Regions from separate parts of the Paenalcaligenes sp. Me52 genome, predicted to be linked through region 1. Evidence: predicted binding sites of a transcription regulator. Region 1 holds the regulator's gene; the other holds the start of a gene.

Region 1 (7,091 bases):
CGGCTGCTTGAGGATCAAATGCGGTAGTACGCACAGTGATCACTTTTTTAGCATCCAAGGACTGCACAGTGGCAATCGCGTTACCTGCATAGATTGGACGTTTGAACGTGTCAGCGGATTCTACCGCAATGATGTCGGAAACCTGTGCCACATCCAGTTTAGCTGCTACGCGAGGTGCAACGTTTTTACCGGAAGACGTCGCTGGGAACAGAATGTGGCTGTAATCACCAGCCACTGCCAGCACTTGTGCGGCCACGTTTTCAGCCAGGCCATCAGCCAAGCTAGCATCGTCAGCCAACAGTACTTTGCTTACGCCAGCTACCTTCGCTGCGCTATCAGCAGCAGCTTTAGCATTGTGGCCAGCGACCAAAACGTGAATATCGCCACCAATCTTAGCTGCGGCTGCAACCGTATTCAGAGTCGCAACGTTCAAGCTCTCGTTGTTGTGTTCTGCAATTACAAGAATAGCCATGACTTAGATCACCTTTGCTTCGTTTTTCAGTTTCTCAACCAAGGCAGCTACATCTGCCACGATCACCCCTGCAGAACGTGCAGGTGGCTCGCTGACTTGCAGTGTCTTCAAGCGCGGGCTTACATCAACCCCAACTTCTTCGGGTTTGATGGTTTCCAAAGGCTTTTTCTTCGCTTTCATGATGTTTGGCAGCGTGACATAACGCGGCTCATTCAAGCGCAAATCGGTAGTGATAACCGCTGGCAAATTCAGTTTCAGAGTTTCCAGACCGCCATCAACTTCACGCGTTACTTGCACGGAATCAGCAGCCAACTCTACTTTGCTTGCAAAGGTAGCTTGTGGCCAATCCAACAAAGCAGCCAGCATCTGGCCAGTTTGGTTAGCGTCGTCATCAATAGCTTGTTTGCCCAGAATCACCAGCTGTGGCTGCTCTTTGTCCACTACTGCTTTCAACAGTTTGGATACGGCCAAAGGCTGCAGTTCAGCATCGGTTTCAACCAAGATTGCGCGATCGGCACCAATAGCCATCGCTGTACGCAAGGTTTCTTGGCAAGCTGTCACACCGCATGACACTGCAATCACTTCACTGACCACGCCCTGCTCTTTCAGACGCACAGCCTCTTCAACAGCAATCTCGTCAAAGGGGTTCATCGACATTTTGACGTTAGCGATATCTACATCGCTTTGATCAGATTTCACGCGTACTTTTACATTGTAATCAACGACGCGCTTCACGGGTACCAAGACTTTCATCCGGTTATCTCCAAAACACTTTTAAACAAATTTCAATGGCACTCATAGTTTGAGTGATTGCAAATCACCATACCCAACCTATCACTATACCTAAATCTGCAGCGCTTATACTGCAAAATTATCACAATGACTGCAGTTTTACTCACAATGTCAGTACCGAACTTTTACGGTTTCAGCATATACAGTAGTCACGCAAAACCAGTAACATAGTGGGTCTTGAAGGAACGCCATCATGCCTATCGCCGTGACTATTCTACGAAGCTGCCTATTACTTACCCTACTAACGGGCTGTGCCTCACCGCACTCAACACCTACTACGGATACTGCTGTAGTGCCCTCTAGCGTCAGCGCCCCCGCATCACCCGCTAACACGGTGAACTCGGATCACCGCGAGCTAGTTATTTATGAAGACTTGAATGCAGGTAGTTCCAGTGCCGCCAGACGCCAGCCTCCTGTACGCGCCGATGGCACATTACAGCCCTGGGCGTTGGAATGGGCGCAAGCCTTAGAAGCACAACGTCAAATTCCTGTCGCTTTGACTACATCACTACTGCAACAGGCTAAATACAATGCCACCGCAGCAAAACTGATGGCTCCTAGCAAAGGTCGCATCAAAAAAAGCTGGGTAACCTACCGCAACCGCTTTGTAGAACCCATTCGCATACGCGAGGGGGTCACATTCTGGCGTAACCATGCTGAAACTCTGGCTAAAGCTGAACAGCAGTATGGTGTGCCTGCTTCTATATTAGTAGCCATCATTGGCGTCGAAACCTTGTATGGTAAATACACAGGCGACTTCAATGTACTAGAGGTGCTCAGTACCTTAGGCTTTAGTTACCCCGACGATAGCCGTCCAGAACGTGGTGAACTCTTTCGCAACCAACTGGCTGATCTGATTTACCTACACCAAGCCGGCATCTTGGATGCCAGCGCGGTTGAGGGATCTTTTGCTGGCGCCATGGGTTTGCCACAATTTATGCCCGGCAGTTTGCTGCGTTACGCCAAAGACGGTGATAACAACGGCAACATTAATCTGCATGATTCTATTGCCGATGTCAGTGCCTCTATTGCTAACTTCTTGCTAGAACATGGCTGGGTAGTCGGCCAACCTGCCTTTTTAGATGTACCACTACCAGCACAACCAGGTAGCTTGGTCACAGGCGGACTAGAAGCCACGTTGAACTGGAACACGCTATATCCTAGCCAGCCTGTGCCCGGCGCATTGGCATCTGTACCGTTGGGTATTGTGAATTTGGTGGATGAGCCTCGCGGAACCGTTGAGTACCGCGTTGCCACCCCTAGCTTCTTTTCCATTACCCACTACAACCGTAGCTACTTTTATGCAGCGTCTGTAGTAGAACTGGCTAATGCGCTAGAAGTGGCCATGAAAAAATAGTAATGCGACCGCATTACAGCAATGCGGAGTACTCCACACTACCTGGTGAGTACTCCCATTGCTCTCGCGACAGCGCCGCACGAATACGGGCAATAGCCTGACTGCGTAATTGCGAAACCCTACCCTCGGTGACTTCCATCACCATCGCTATTTCTTTTTGATTCAGATCTTGCTCAAACTGCAACGACAGCAGTAGCTTTTCTCGTTCTGGCAACTGATCAATAGCTGATATCAACGCACCACGTAACGCTTGGGACTCTAGCTGCAGCAGCGGATTTTCCAAAGGTGAAGACGGCTTTGCGCCCCCGGAGAGGAACTCCAAGGCGTCGCCTGTACCCTCTTCTCGTCTTGCCAAGTCTTCATAATGCAGCACTTGCACACCGCTGGCTTCTTCTAGCAGTTGGTAATACTGATCTATGGTGAGATCTAGCTGCTCAGCGATTTCAGACTCTAATGGTTCGCGCATTAATTGCTGGCGCAACGCAGTGACTGCATTGTCAATTTGGCGCGCTTTAGTGCGTACACTACGAGGCAGCCAGTCTTGACTGCGTAGCTCATCAACCATGGCTCCGCGTATACGGGTCACGGCATAGGTTTCAAACTGCGCCTCTACCATCACCTGATAACGCCTAACGGCATCCAACAAGCCAATCATACCGGCTTGGATAAGATCATCCAGTTCAACGCTGGACGGCAGACGCGACACGAGCAGAAGCGCCTGTCGTCTTACGAGCGGCGCGTACTTCTCGATCAAAGCGTTTTCTGAAGCGGTCATGTGTGATAGATCCGGAAATGCTTACACATAATTTAGCTATTCTCAGGCCTACACCACATTTGAGGTCTATGAATCAAACGCTGATTTTCACGCCTATTCGCATCATTAGCTCTGCTATTGCCCTTTAAAGGCTACTAAAGATTCTTCTTTACGATCCGTTAAGCCTTATAGATTCCTTATACCCTTACTGGCAGCCTTCATGCTTGCCCTGTGCTAACCGTCCCGGATCGGAGACATCGCATGATCAACCCTACAGGACACTCCTTATCGCTTTCTTCCACGGCGTTAACTTCCGCCCAGCAAAATCTGGAATCGGATGCCGTTACTGAGGTTGATGCGGCGATAACCGTGACTGAATCAGCGGCCACAGAGAAGTCCACCGCCGATAAGCATCCCACTCCTTTTGGCAAACATACAGCTTATGAGTCTGAGTGGGAAAAAAGCACGTTAGATAAAGCGCTAGAAACGCTGAATCAAGATATGCAGGCATGGTCTACGGGCTTGCGCTTTGACATAGACCCTGACACACAACGCATCGTGCTCTCTATCGTGGACAACGACAGTGGCGAAGTGATTCGCACGGTCCCCTCTGAGGCCGTCATGGCAGTCGCCAAAATGATTGCTCAATTCCAAGGTAAAGGCATCAGCACTAAGGCATAAATGGTAGCGAAACCATTGATCTAAGGAACTTTAGGCACGCTAACAGTCGCTTTGTAAGCAGACTGACTCAGGCACAATACAGAACAAGGAGCTCGATTCATGGCAATTTCATCCGTTGGTGTAGGCTCAGGCCTACCTGTAGACAAAATTCTGGCTGACCTGCGCAAGGTAGAAAACATGTCGCTGGCGCTTATTCAAGACCGCAAATCAGCGGCTGAAGCGCGTTTGTCTGGCTACAGCCAACTCAAAAGCTCGCTAGATGCGCTACAGGGCATAGGCAAGAAGCTGGCTGACCCCGCTGTGTTCAGTGCTTACAAAGCCACTAGCTCCAACGAGGCCATACAAGTCACCGCCAATAACAAATCTATTGCGGGCTCCTATGATGTAGAAGTTAAACACCTTGCCACGGCACAACGTCTGACTAAAACCGAAGATCGCACTAAAGTTCTGAGCGATCAAGAAGGTGGGAAAATCAGCGTCACCATGGAAAACGGTGATACGCACGAAGTAGATCTTGATGGTTTCGAAAATACCATGGAAGGCATGGTTCAAGCCATTAATAGCGATCCAAAACTAGGCATACGTGCCACCCTAATTAACGATGACGGCGGTAAGTCTCACCTTGTTATCAGCTCCAGCAAAACAGGTACAGCGAACTCTGTTAGCAAAATCGAAGTCAAAGACAACGATCAACTAAACGATTTTCTAGGCTTTGACGCTAACAACACTAACTCCTTCACTGTTCGAGCTGCCCAAAATGCTGAACTCAGTATTGATGGCATTACGATTACTAGCCAAAGCAACACTGTTGAAAACGCGATTGAAGGCGTTACGCTTACACTAAACCAAACCACCTCTGCCAGCGAAAACGGTAAACCTTCCAGAGTAGCCGTTACGCGTGATGACGCCGCCACCAGCAAGCTGATCCAAGAGTTTGTGACGGCCTACAACAATCTGAACAGCACCATCGCTGCACAGACCAAATTCGACATAGACAAACAGCAAGGTAGCGCCCTTACCGGCGAAGCTCTGCCACGTCGAATGCAAGCAGATATGCGCGAAGCCATCAGCCACAACTTAAGCAATGGTGACGTACGCAACCTGTCTCAGCTAGGCATCAAGATCAACCCCAGCACTGGCGTGATGGAGCTAGATCAGAAAAAACTAGACGAAGCAATTAAAGAAAACTACAGCGATGTAGCTAAGCTTTTCACTGGTGAAAAAGCTATAGGTCAGCGCTTAGTAGACAACACCGAAACCTACCTGAAGAAAAAAGATGGCTTATTGGCGCTGACTAGCGACAGCATTACCAAAAACATCAAAGATATTGATAAGCAAATGCTTGCTGCTGAAACTCGCATTGAAACCACCATGGAAGCTTACAGAAAGCAATTCTCGAGCTTAGACAAAATGATGAGTGATATGGGTGGTATCAGCAACTACCTAAGCCAACAACTTTCCATGCTTGGCAACATGAGCGACAAAAAATAGTTATGACTTACGCCCCCACTAGACGCGGCTACGGCCAACGATCGGTACAGACCTATGCCAACATAGGCCTAGAAACAGAAGTTCTTAGCGCCTCCCCGGAACGCCTGATCACTTTATTGTTTCAGGGGGCACGAGCCGCCATACTTCAAGCCAAACTGCATTTTGAGAAAAACAATATAGCCGAGCGTGGCAAGGCTATATCTAAAGCTATTGATATCGTTGACAGCGGCTTAAAAGCAGCTGTCAACACCGACAAGGGCGGTGAGGTTGCGCAAAACCTGATCACTGCCTACGACATCGTTCTGCACAACTTGCTACGCGCAAACATGGATGCAGACCGCACAAAACTAGATATCGCCGACAAACTTCTAGAAGAACTTGGTCAGGCTTGGGTTACCGCCGTTGACCCACAACGCGCCTAAAGAGGCTACCCCTCTTTTGACTGGCATCTCTACACCGAGCACCACCATCATGAGCACAAACAACCCCACCCTCCTGCAACAGTACGAGACTATTGCAAACATCACCAGCAGCATGCTGCAACAAGCACAGCTTAATGCTTGGGATGAGGTGTTTACACTCAGCGAACGCTACATTGAAGCGGTAGATTGTTTACGCACCATGGATACGTTAAATAGCAGCGACCGCGAAGCCAGACGCGAACTGCTTTCACGCATACTGGAAGATGACGCCCAGATTCGCCACCTTGCCACACCCGAGTTGAAACGCTTGGACAAGCTACTGGGCAACATGAGACGCCAACAGAATATTCTGCAAACGTACTACCCCAATACCGCTAGTCATCTATGAGCATAGGTGGTCACTCCCCTCTAGGCACTCTACTTATACAGCGTCTAGATGCGGCACTGGGTAATACCCTTGGCCAACAAAGCAACATCAGTTCGGGTGCCAGACCGGATGCCGTAAGCCAACCACAGCACCCCGAGCGCAATCAGCGCAGTGAAAACACCACCTCGCGCCATCCACAGCAAAGCGTGGAACAGGCTACCCGCCATGCACAGCAGGGCAAACAACAGCAGCTTGGGCAAGATGTAGGTCTAAATAGACAAGCAGCCATAGAATCGCTGCTGCGACAAACCAGTACCTCGGCAACCAAGTCTGCCCCCACCACGCTAGGTAAGGCGGCGCAAACCATTTTGCAAATCATTGATCGTTATCCAGAGATCAAGCAAGGGCTACAAGGTAGGCAACCACTGGCGAACAATGGCGACCTACGCACACTACTACAGACAGCGTTAGCGCAAGCACGCTCACACACGCTAGGCTCACCGCAAGCTCAGCAACCAACGCCCTCATCGCCAGTTGCAGAACAATCAACCTCTACTGCGCAACTCATGCGTCCAGCGGTAGTCTCTACAAGCCTGTTGCAACAGCTGGACACCACGGCATTAGCACAAAACCTCATGAAAGGCCTACAGCAAACCGTACAGCACAGTGGCATGTTCTATGAAGCGCAGCTTGCTCGTTTTGCCTTCGGCCAAGGGTCGCTGCAAACCTTAACGCAGCAGCCACAAAATCAGCAG
Region 2 (7,091 bases), 980 kb from region 1:
CCCAGTAGCGGCTGGCCCTGCAGCACCCTTGTTTAACGCACCACCGGTATACACCGTTGGGGGCGATGGCGTAGAGCCGTTTAACTTGCACAACTTGTTAAGCCAATGGGAGTTCCTAGGCTACGGCATGTTGTCGGTGTTGATCGCGGCGATTGTGGCCTACCCATTTGCCATGAACTATGCTCGTCGTGCGGCGTTGTTCGTGTCCAAGCGCATTAGCCATGAAGCCATTATTGCTACCTTTGTTGGCCTGATTGTGGTCATCAGTTTGTGGGAAGGTGGTATTCTTGGTCTGTTGGTTATTCTGACCATGGGTCTAGTGGGCGGCATGCTATCACGCCATTTTGGCTTTAATACTGGCTGCCAGTTCATGGGTTACTACATGGCGATTTTGACAGTTCCGGCTTTATTGGCATTGGTAGGATGAGATGAGCGATACATACGTTAGACTCACTGAAGTGGGCGCGAGAGACGGCTTGCAAAACGAGAAAGCCGTCATCACCTTGGAACAACGACTGACCTTTCTAGAGCATCTAGTAGAGTGCGGTTTTCCAGCTATAGAAGTGGGCGCGTGTGTGTCGCCTAAGTGGGTGCCACAAATGGCACAAAGCGATGAACTATACCAACGGCTGGTAAAGCCCGAAGGTATAGACTTCAGCTTGCTTACACCCAATCAAAAAGGCTTTGAGGCAGCGGTAGCCGTGCAATGTAAAGAGGTGTCTATCTTTACAGCGGCTTCCGAGAGCTTTGTACAAAAGAACATCAACAGCACCATTGAAGACAGCTTGGCGCGTTTTGCAGATATCGCTGCACAAGCCAAAGAGCTGGGCATCAAAGTGCGTGGTTATGTCTCTACCATTGTGGACTGCCCTTACGATGGCCCAACCGACCCAGCCAAAGTCGCTTACGTGGCTAAAAAACTGTACGACATGGGTTGCTACGAAGTGTCGCTGGGTGACACCATCGGTACGGGTACGCCAGAACGCATTCGTACAGTCTTAAAGCACTGTAGTGATGTGATCCCCGTCGCTGCCTTAGCTGGTCATTACCACGACACCTACGGCATGGCGATTGCGAACATCTATGCGTCGCTAGACTTAGGTTTGCGTAGCTTTGATGCTTCTGTCGCTGGCTTGGGCGGTTGCCCCTATGCCAAAGGCGCATCCGGCAACGTGGCGACTGAAGATGTGGTGTATTTGTTAGAAGGCTTAGGTCTACAAACCGGCGTTAACAAAGAAGCCATGCTCAGAGCAGGGCAGTACATTAGCCAAGTGTTGGGGCGCCAAAACCAGTCCCGATTTGTACAGGCAACCTGCTCCGCATAAGCTAGTATTCTGTTTGCAGTACAAGAAGGTCCACAACAATGTTGTGGGCTTTTTTTGTTTGTAAAAGTCAATCTGTGAATGCTGATAGGTAGCCAAGGGAATCCCTTATACCGAAAGTGTAGTTTTGCTCGTAGCATCATGCCGGAAAGAGAAAGTCGCGGTTTCACCGCAGGGCACATGCTTTACCCAAACCTTGGTGTTGAGGCAGACGTATTTACATTAACCAGCAATAAAGACCTTAAGGATGCTGCCATGCTGCAATTCTATTTAGTATTTGTAGGCATTACGTTGTTCGTGAACGGTGTACGGATCTATAACAGTTACGCTGCGGATACGAGCAAACATATAGGCATTAAAGATGCCGCCGTGGTGAATCTATTTACCGGCATTATGGGTGTGGTGTTGCTGACAGTCATGGTGGTGCGTTCAACCACCACAGGAGATAGCCTAGCACCGGCTGCTTATTCGGGATTGTTTGTGTTGACCTATATCTGGTTGGCCATTAATGCGTTTACGGGGGCAGACGGTAAAGCGTTTGGCTGGTTCTGTCTATTGGTGCCATTTATCGGTATCCCTGTAGCCATTTTGACCTTCTTGTCGGCGGTGACGGGCTTTGATTATTGGATGGTGTTTAGCTGGCTGGCCTGGTCAGTGCTGTGGTTCATGTTCTTTTTGCTGTTAGTGTGCCAGTTGCCTATAGGTAGGTTGACCGGTGTAGTTACTGCAGCGCAAGGGATTACGACGGCGTTGATGCCTGCGTTGTTGAACTTCTGGGGCATTATTTAAGGGTAGGGTGTTCAGGTTGGCTACGCGGGGAAGTTGAGAGAGTCGACTTCCCCGTTTTGTTTTTTATGATGTTCATGTGGCAGCTCATCGAGGTGAGAGTGCTGTTGTTATAGGCTCTCTATAGCAAGAGGAAGCAGTCTACGTTGAGAGTGAAAGCCCGCTTATTAACGACTGTCTGCCGTAGCCTTAGGCTGCGAAAGTATTTTTTAATTTGTACACCAAATAAAAAAAATACTTCCCTCCGCCTTCCCTTCATGGCTTGCCACGAGCTTTAGATAGGTCGCTACTGGGGGTGAAGTGTATTTCTGTAGTAGAGACATGAGGAGGGGGGGCGTTGTAACTGTTAGCGCCCCTAGTTAGAGCTGATGGAAAGCCCTCTTGAGTAGTGCTGCATAGGGCCTCACGCAAGAATGCCCAACTCTCGACGTTAGTAAGCCCATATGTAGCGACTCATACAAAGAGCATCGTTCTCAAGAAAGGGCAGTAAATCTATCAGTATCAGCATCATCGGGGGACGGAGAGGAAACTTTTTTGATTTGGTGTCTCAAATCACAAAAAGTATTCCTGCAGTCCCCTAGCGTGTGCGATGAATATGACAGCAGCCTCGGTCTTCCCAGAGCAGAGCCCCATTGTAGGAATGCTCCTAAAGTGGCTAGGAATTTTTCAGCAGCACTTAAGAAAAAAAAACGGCTGCCGTTATCACAACAGCAACGTGCTCAGGCTGGGTTTTAACAGGTTGATCACGTGATGGGAGCAAAAATTTTTGTGATGCCCCCTAAAGCTTTAGTGATGTATGTCGTAAACAAGTTAATACAGGAAATAGCGCAGCACCCACCACTACCGTGATGGTTAAGGCGCTACCTAACCAGGGCTTTCCTGATTAACTAGCAGTTAAGTGCTGCAATTTTCCTCAAACAGGAGTCATTCATGTCTGTTATTAATACTAACTACTTGGCGCTGGTTTCTCAGAACAACCTGACCAAATCCCAAAACTCCCTGGGCACCGCTATTGAGCGTTTGTCCTCCGGTCTGCGTATCAACAGCGCAAAAGACGACGCTGCTGGTCAAGCGATTGCTAACCGTTTCACCGCCAACATCAATGGTCTGACACAAGCGGCTCGTAACGCGAACGACGGTATCTCTATCGCTCAAACAACTGAAGGTTCGTTGAACGAAATCAACGAAAACTTGCAGCGTATCCGTACATTGACTGTACAAGCATCTACAGGTTCTAACTCTGATTCTGACTTGCAATCTATTCAGAATGAGATTAACGAACGCTTGAGCGAAATCAACCGTGTTTCCAAAGAAACTCAGTTCAACGGTAAGTATGTGTTGGGCGAAGATGCTTCTAAACTGACTGTACAAGTTGGTGCTAATGACAATGAAACTATTACTATCGATTTGAAGAAAATTGATAGTCATGAGTTGAATTTGGCTAACTTCAACGTTACTAAAAGCATTAGCACAGGTAAAGTTGATGCTACAGCAGCTACTACTGTAGCTGTTACTAAAGAAGTAGGCAGTCAAGTTGGTGCATTTGCATCTGATGCTGCTGACGTTGATGGCACAGGTAGCTTTGGCTCTTTGCTTCAAGATACTGCCGGTGATTATTTTGTCACTTACTCTGGTGGTAAGGATGCTGGCGTTGATGTTGCTGCTAAAACTTATGCTGTAACAGTAAAAGCAGATGGTTCTCTGGAACTGGGGGCAGAAACAGCACCTGCTGGCGCGACTAAAAGCACAAGCACTTATAGCGCGGATATTGCTCCTACAGGAGCAGATGCAGACAAATTGTTTGCATACAGTGGTTCAGGCCGTGATTACGTTATCAAAGAGGGCGACAAGTTCTTTGAAGCTAAATTGGATAACGAAGGCAAAGTTACTCGTGGTGCAGAGTTGAGTACAACTCCTACTACAGAAGATCCTTTGGCAACTCTTGACTCTGCGTTGCAGCAAGTTGACGATCTACGTAGCCACCTGGGTGCGATTCAAAACCGCTTCCAGTCCACTATCGCTAACCTGAACAACACTGTGAACAACTTGTCCGCAGCACGTTCACGTATCGAAGACGCAGACTACGCTGTTGAAGTGTCCAACATGACACGCTCACAGATTCTGCAACAAGCTGGTACTTCTGTGTTGGCTCAAGCTAACCAAGTTCCACAAACTGTTCTGTCCTTGCTGCGTTAATTTTAACGATAGCAATGCTGATCAGATGGGCAACTTAGGTTGCCCAGCAGTAAAAAGCCTCCAAGGTTTCTTGGAGGCTTTTTTGTATTCAGGATTCGCCCGCGGGAAAAGACGGTGTGGTGTTTCTCTTAGCGTAGCAGCGAGCAGATTATGAGTGAGATGAGGTGTACAAAGGTTACGTTGACTGAGTAGGGTGCGTTAGCCCCCATTCCTTGTAAATAGCCTGCAAATCGCGAGCACCATTGAGCAGCACTTTAGGCCCATTCCAATCCTGATAAAGCTGCTGATAACGCTTTCTATTTTTAGGCGTGGCAATCAGCAGATGTTTAATCATGCTCCACTTGATGCTGTCTTGAGCGCCCTCTAACGAGCCTATGTGTCCGGGTTCAAACAAGCATCGGCGTAGATATCTAGCTAGACTCAGCGCCGTAGAAACCTCCATCACAATGATCCCTGTAGCGCGATCTAAGCGTTGTGGCATGCTGACTGAGTAATTACCTTCCATGATCCAGCGGTCTGCTTCTATGGCTGCATCGTGCAAGGCCAGAAACTCGTAGGTGGGTCTAGGTACCCAGTTGCTGTGAGGTTGGTGATACAACTGATCCAGATGTGTCAGCGGAAGACTCTGTTGCTGGCTGATAGCAGCGGCTAACGTAGACTTTCCGCTGTTTGACGGGCCTATGATGCAGATGCGAGGGCCAAGCTGGGCAAGAGTCATGGAAGCAGTAAAAAGCAGCGAATGGTTGTGAGCGTATGAACAAACTACGAGGGCTGGCGGTAGATCAGCGTGAGCGTTATCTAAAGGGCGTTGACCGGATTCGGCGGGCTTTTTAGAATGCCAGCCTGATCGTTAATGATGACTACAAAGGAATACATAGCATGATACATCCAGCTCCAAAAGTTGTGGTGGTAGGTGGCGGGATTATGGGGGCTTGTATAGCGTGGAATCTGGCCAAAGCGGGTGCGAAGGTACTGGTGCTAGAGCAGCATGCAGAGCCAGCTAGAGGTGCCACGCAGTGGTCTTATGGTTGGGTAGGAACTGCTAGCGTGTTGCCTAGTGAGGGACCTCAGGCTTTTGCGCTTAAACAGACGGCCTTGCGTGAGTTTGCGGCATTGGAAAAAGAGTTAGGCGCATTGCCCTATGCGACACGTGGTGCTTTGGTCTGGGGTGAAAACGATGAAGAAACCCGCCAACTCGTGGCGGAGCAGCAGGCGGTGAGTGTCAACATGTCACTAGTAGGTCAAGATGCTATTCGTCAGTTAGAACCGCAGTTGGCTACTCTTCCTCAGTGCGCAGCTTGGGCTCCTGATGATTTTGCGATAGAGCCTATTATGCTGACTCAGCAGCTTTTAGATGCCGCTAAGGGGTTGGGTGCAGAGGTGCGATATAACGCGGTTGTAGAGCGTTTGCTGGTGCAAGGAGGCACTGTCGTAGGCGTTGTTACCCCGCAGGGTGACATTCAAGCTCAGGCTGTAGTGCTCGCCAATGGGGCTGCAGTCAAAACATTGCTAAGTGATGTGGGTGTGGATGCGCCAGTGTATGAGGCACCAGCCGTTTTGATGCGGTGGAAAACCGATAATGCCGGTGTACGCCACTTGGTGTGCGCTAATGACCTAGAGCTTAGACCTGATTTACAAGGGGGTATCGTCATTGCGACAGATTATCCAGAAGAAGGAGAGGCAGGTTTAGAGGCATTGGTGCAAACGGTCAAAGCACGATTGCAGCAGTTAATTACACCGGCTCCTAGTCTGGAGCTGCGCGGTATGGCCGGTGCGAGACGCCCTCTAGTAGAGGGCGGTATGCCTTATAGAAAGAAACTATCAAACCTTACCAATGTGTATACCTTGGTGGCGCATCCGGGCATTATTTTTTCACCGTATTTGGCTCGTTTGTCAGCAGAAGAGATAATAGAGGGTTTTTAGTTTTTAACTATGGTTATTTATAAAAAATGATATTTTAAATTCTATTATTTTTTATAACCATATTACTAATATTGCTATTGATTTTACTCTCTTGTTTTGCTGTTTTGTTTAGCTAAAGAGGCTCTTTCTCTTTCCTGAATACGCTGCCTATTGATGGTTAGGGCTTCTTCGGTTGGAGTCCAATCATTCCAGTAATGGTCAGGTATAAGTGGGAAATCTTTACGTTCTATCCCTGTAAACGATGGGTTGTACCCTCGCTTTTTCATCTCGGCAATGAGGGCGGCATGGCGTTTCTGTAGATAGCCTAGTCGTGTGTAAAAGAAGAGCACATGGCCTTTCCCAAGAGTGTAAGTATCTGGTTGTAATAGCTTTGTTCGTTTTGTGGATTTTTCGGCTAATGCAAACACGCGGGGCAGTTCTCGGTATTCAGCAACCAAGTGAGGGCCACTGAGTTCTTCTACGGGTACACAGTTGATACGGGTCACAGCGCTGTTCCTGACATAGTAAAGAGTGGTAGGGGGATATATCGTTTTTTATGTTAATTAATTATATGTTTTGTTCTGTTTTTTGATCATCTGTTCGATGGTCTTTTAAAATCGTGTTGTTACAATTTGATCTGTTTTCTATTTTAAAAAAACCTTAAGAGATATTTACAATTTCTTGTTACTGTTTTTGTGAGATTTATTGTGATTTGTCAAAAATAATTTTAATATGGGTGGTAGAGTCCTAATCATGGATTGATTGTACTTGTACATTATTAGGAGGAAACATGTTTCTATCCTCAGGCTGGTGGTCGTTGTGGATGCATATCATTGCGTTTGATGTAGTAGTGCTGCTGACGGTGTTCACCCTTGCCGGTATTGT

Evidence for each region. Region 1 encodes FliA, which starts transcription of late flagellar genes. Its sites were predicted from a motif close to CTAAAGTTTNNNNNNNNNNNGCCGNTA; they were not measured.
Region 2: ACLO87_RS05920 (FliC/FljB family flagellin) is a predicted target of FliA. The motif match lies at 2,887-2,913, and genes of this name have one in related genera.

What each region holds. Positions count from the first base shown of each region.
Region 1 is NZ_JBKQFO010000001.1:2,237,465-2,244,555, forward strand. Features, by position in the region: gene ACLO87_RS10570 (electron transfer flavoprotein subunit alpha/FixB family protein) at 1-472, opposite strand, end outside; gene ACLO87_RS10575 (electron transfer flavoprotein subunit beta/FixA family protein) at 476-1,225, opposite strand; gene mltB (lytic murein transglycosylase B) at 1,458-2,621, shown strand; gene ACLO87_RS10585 (RNA polymerase sigma factor FliA) at 2,635-3,396, opposite strand; gene ACLO87_RS10590 (flagellar protein FlaG) at 3,637-4,056, shown strand; gene fliD (flagellar filament capping protein FliD) at 4,156-5,547, shown strand; gene fliS (flagellar export chaperone FliS) at 5,550-5,969, shown strand; gene ACLO87_RS10605 (flagellar protein FliT) at 6,019-6,357, shown strand; gene fliK (flagellar hook-length control protein FliK) at 6,354-7,091, shown strand, end outside.
Region 2 is NZ_JBKQFO010000001.1:1,256,700-1,263,790, forward strand. Features, by position in the region: gene ACLO87_RS05905 (tripartite tricarboxylate transporter permease) at 1-427, shown strand, start outside; gene ACLO87_RS05910 (hydroxymethylglutaryl-CoA lyase) at 429-1,325, shown strand; gene ACLO87_RS05915 (AmiS/UreI family transporter) at 1,578-2,111, shown strand; gene ACLO87_RS05920 (FliC/FljB family flagellin) at 3,039-4,304, shown strand; gene ACLO87_RS05925 (P-loop NTPase family protein) at 4,480-5,022, opposite strand; gene ACLO87_RS05930 (NAD(P)/FAD-dependent oxidoreductase) at 5,184-6,227, shown strand; gene ACLO87_RS05935 (pyrimidine dimer DNA glycosylase/endonuclease V) at 6,311-6,712, opposite strand.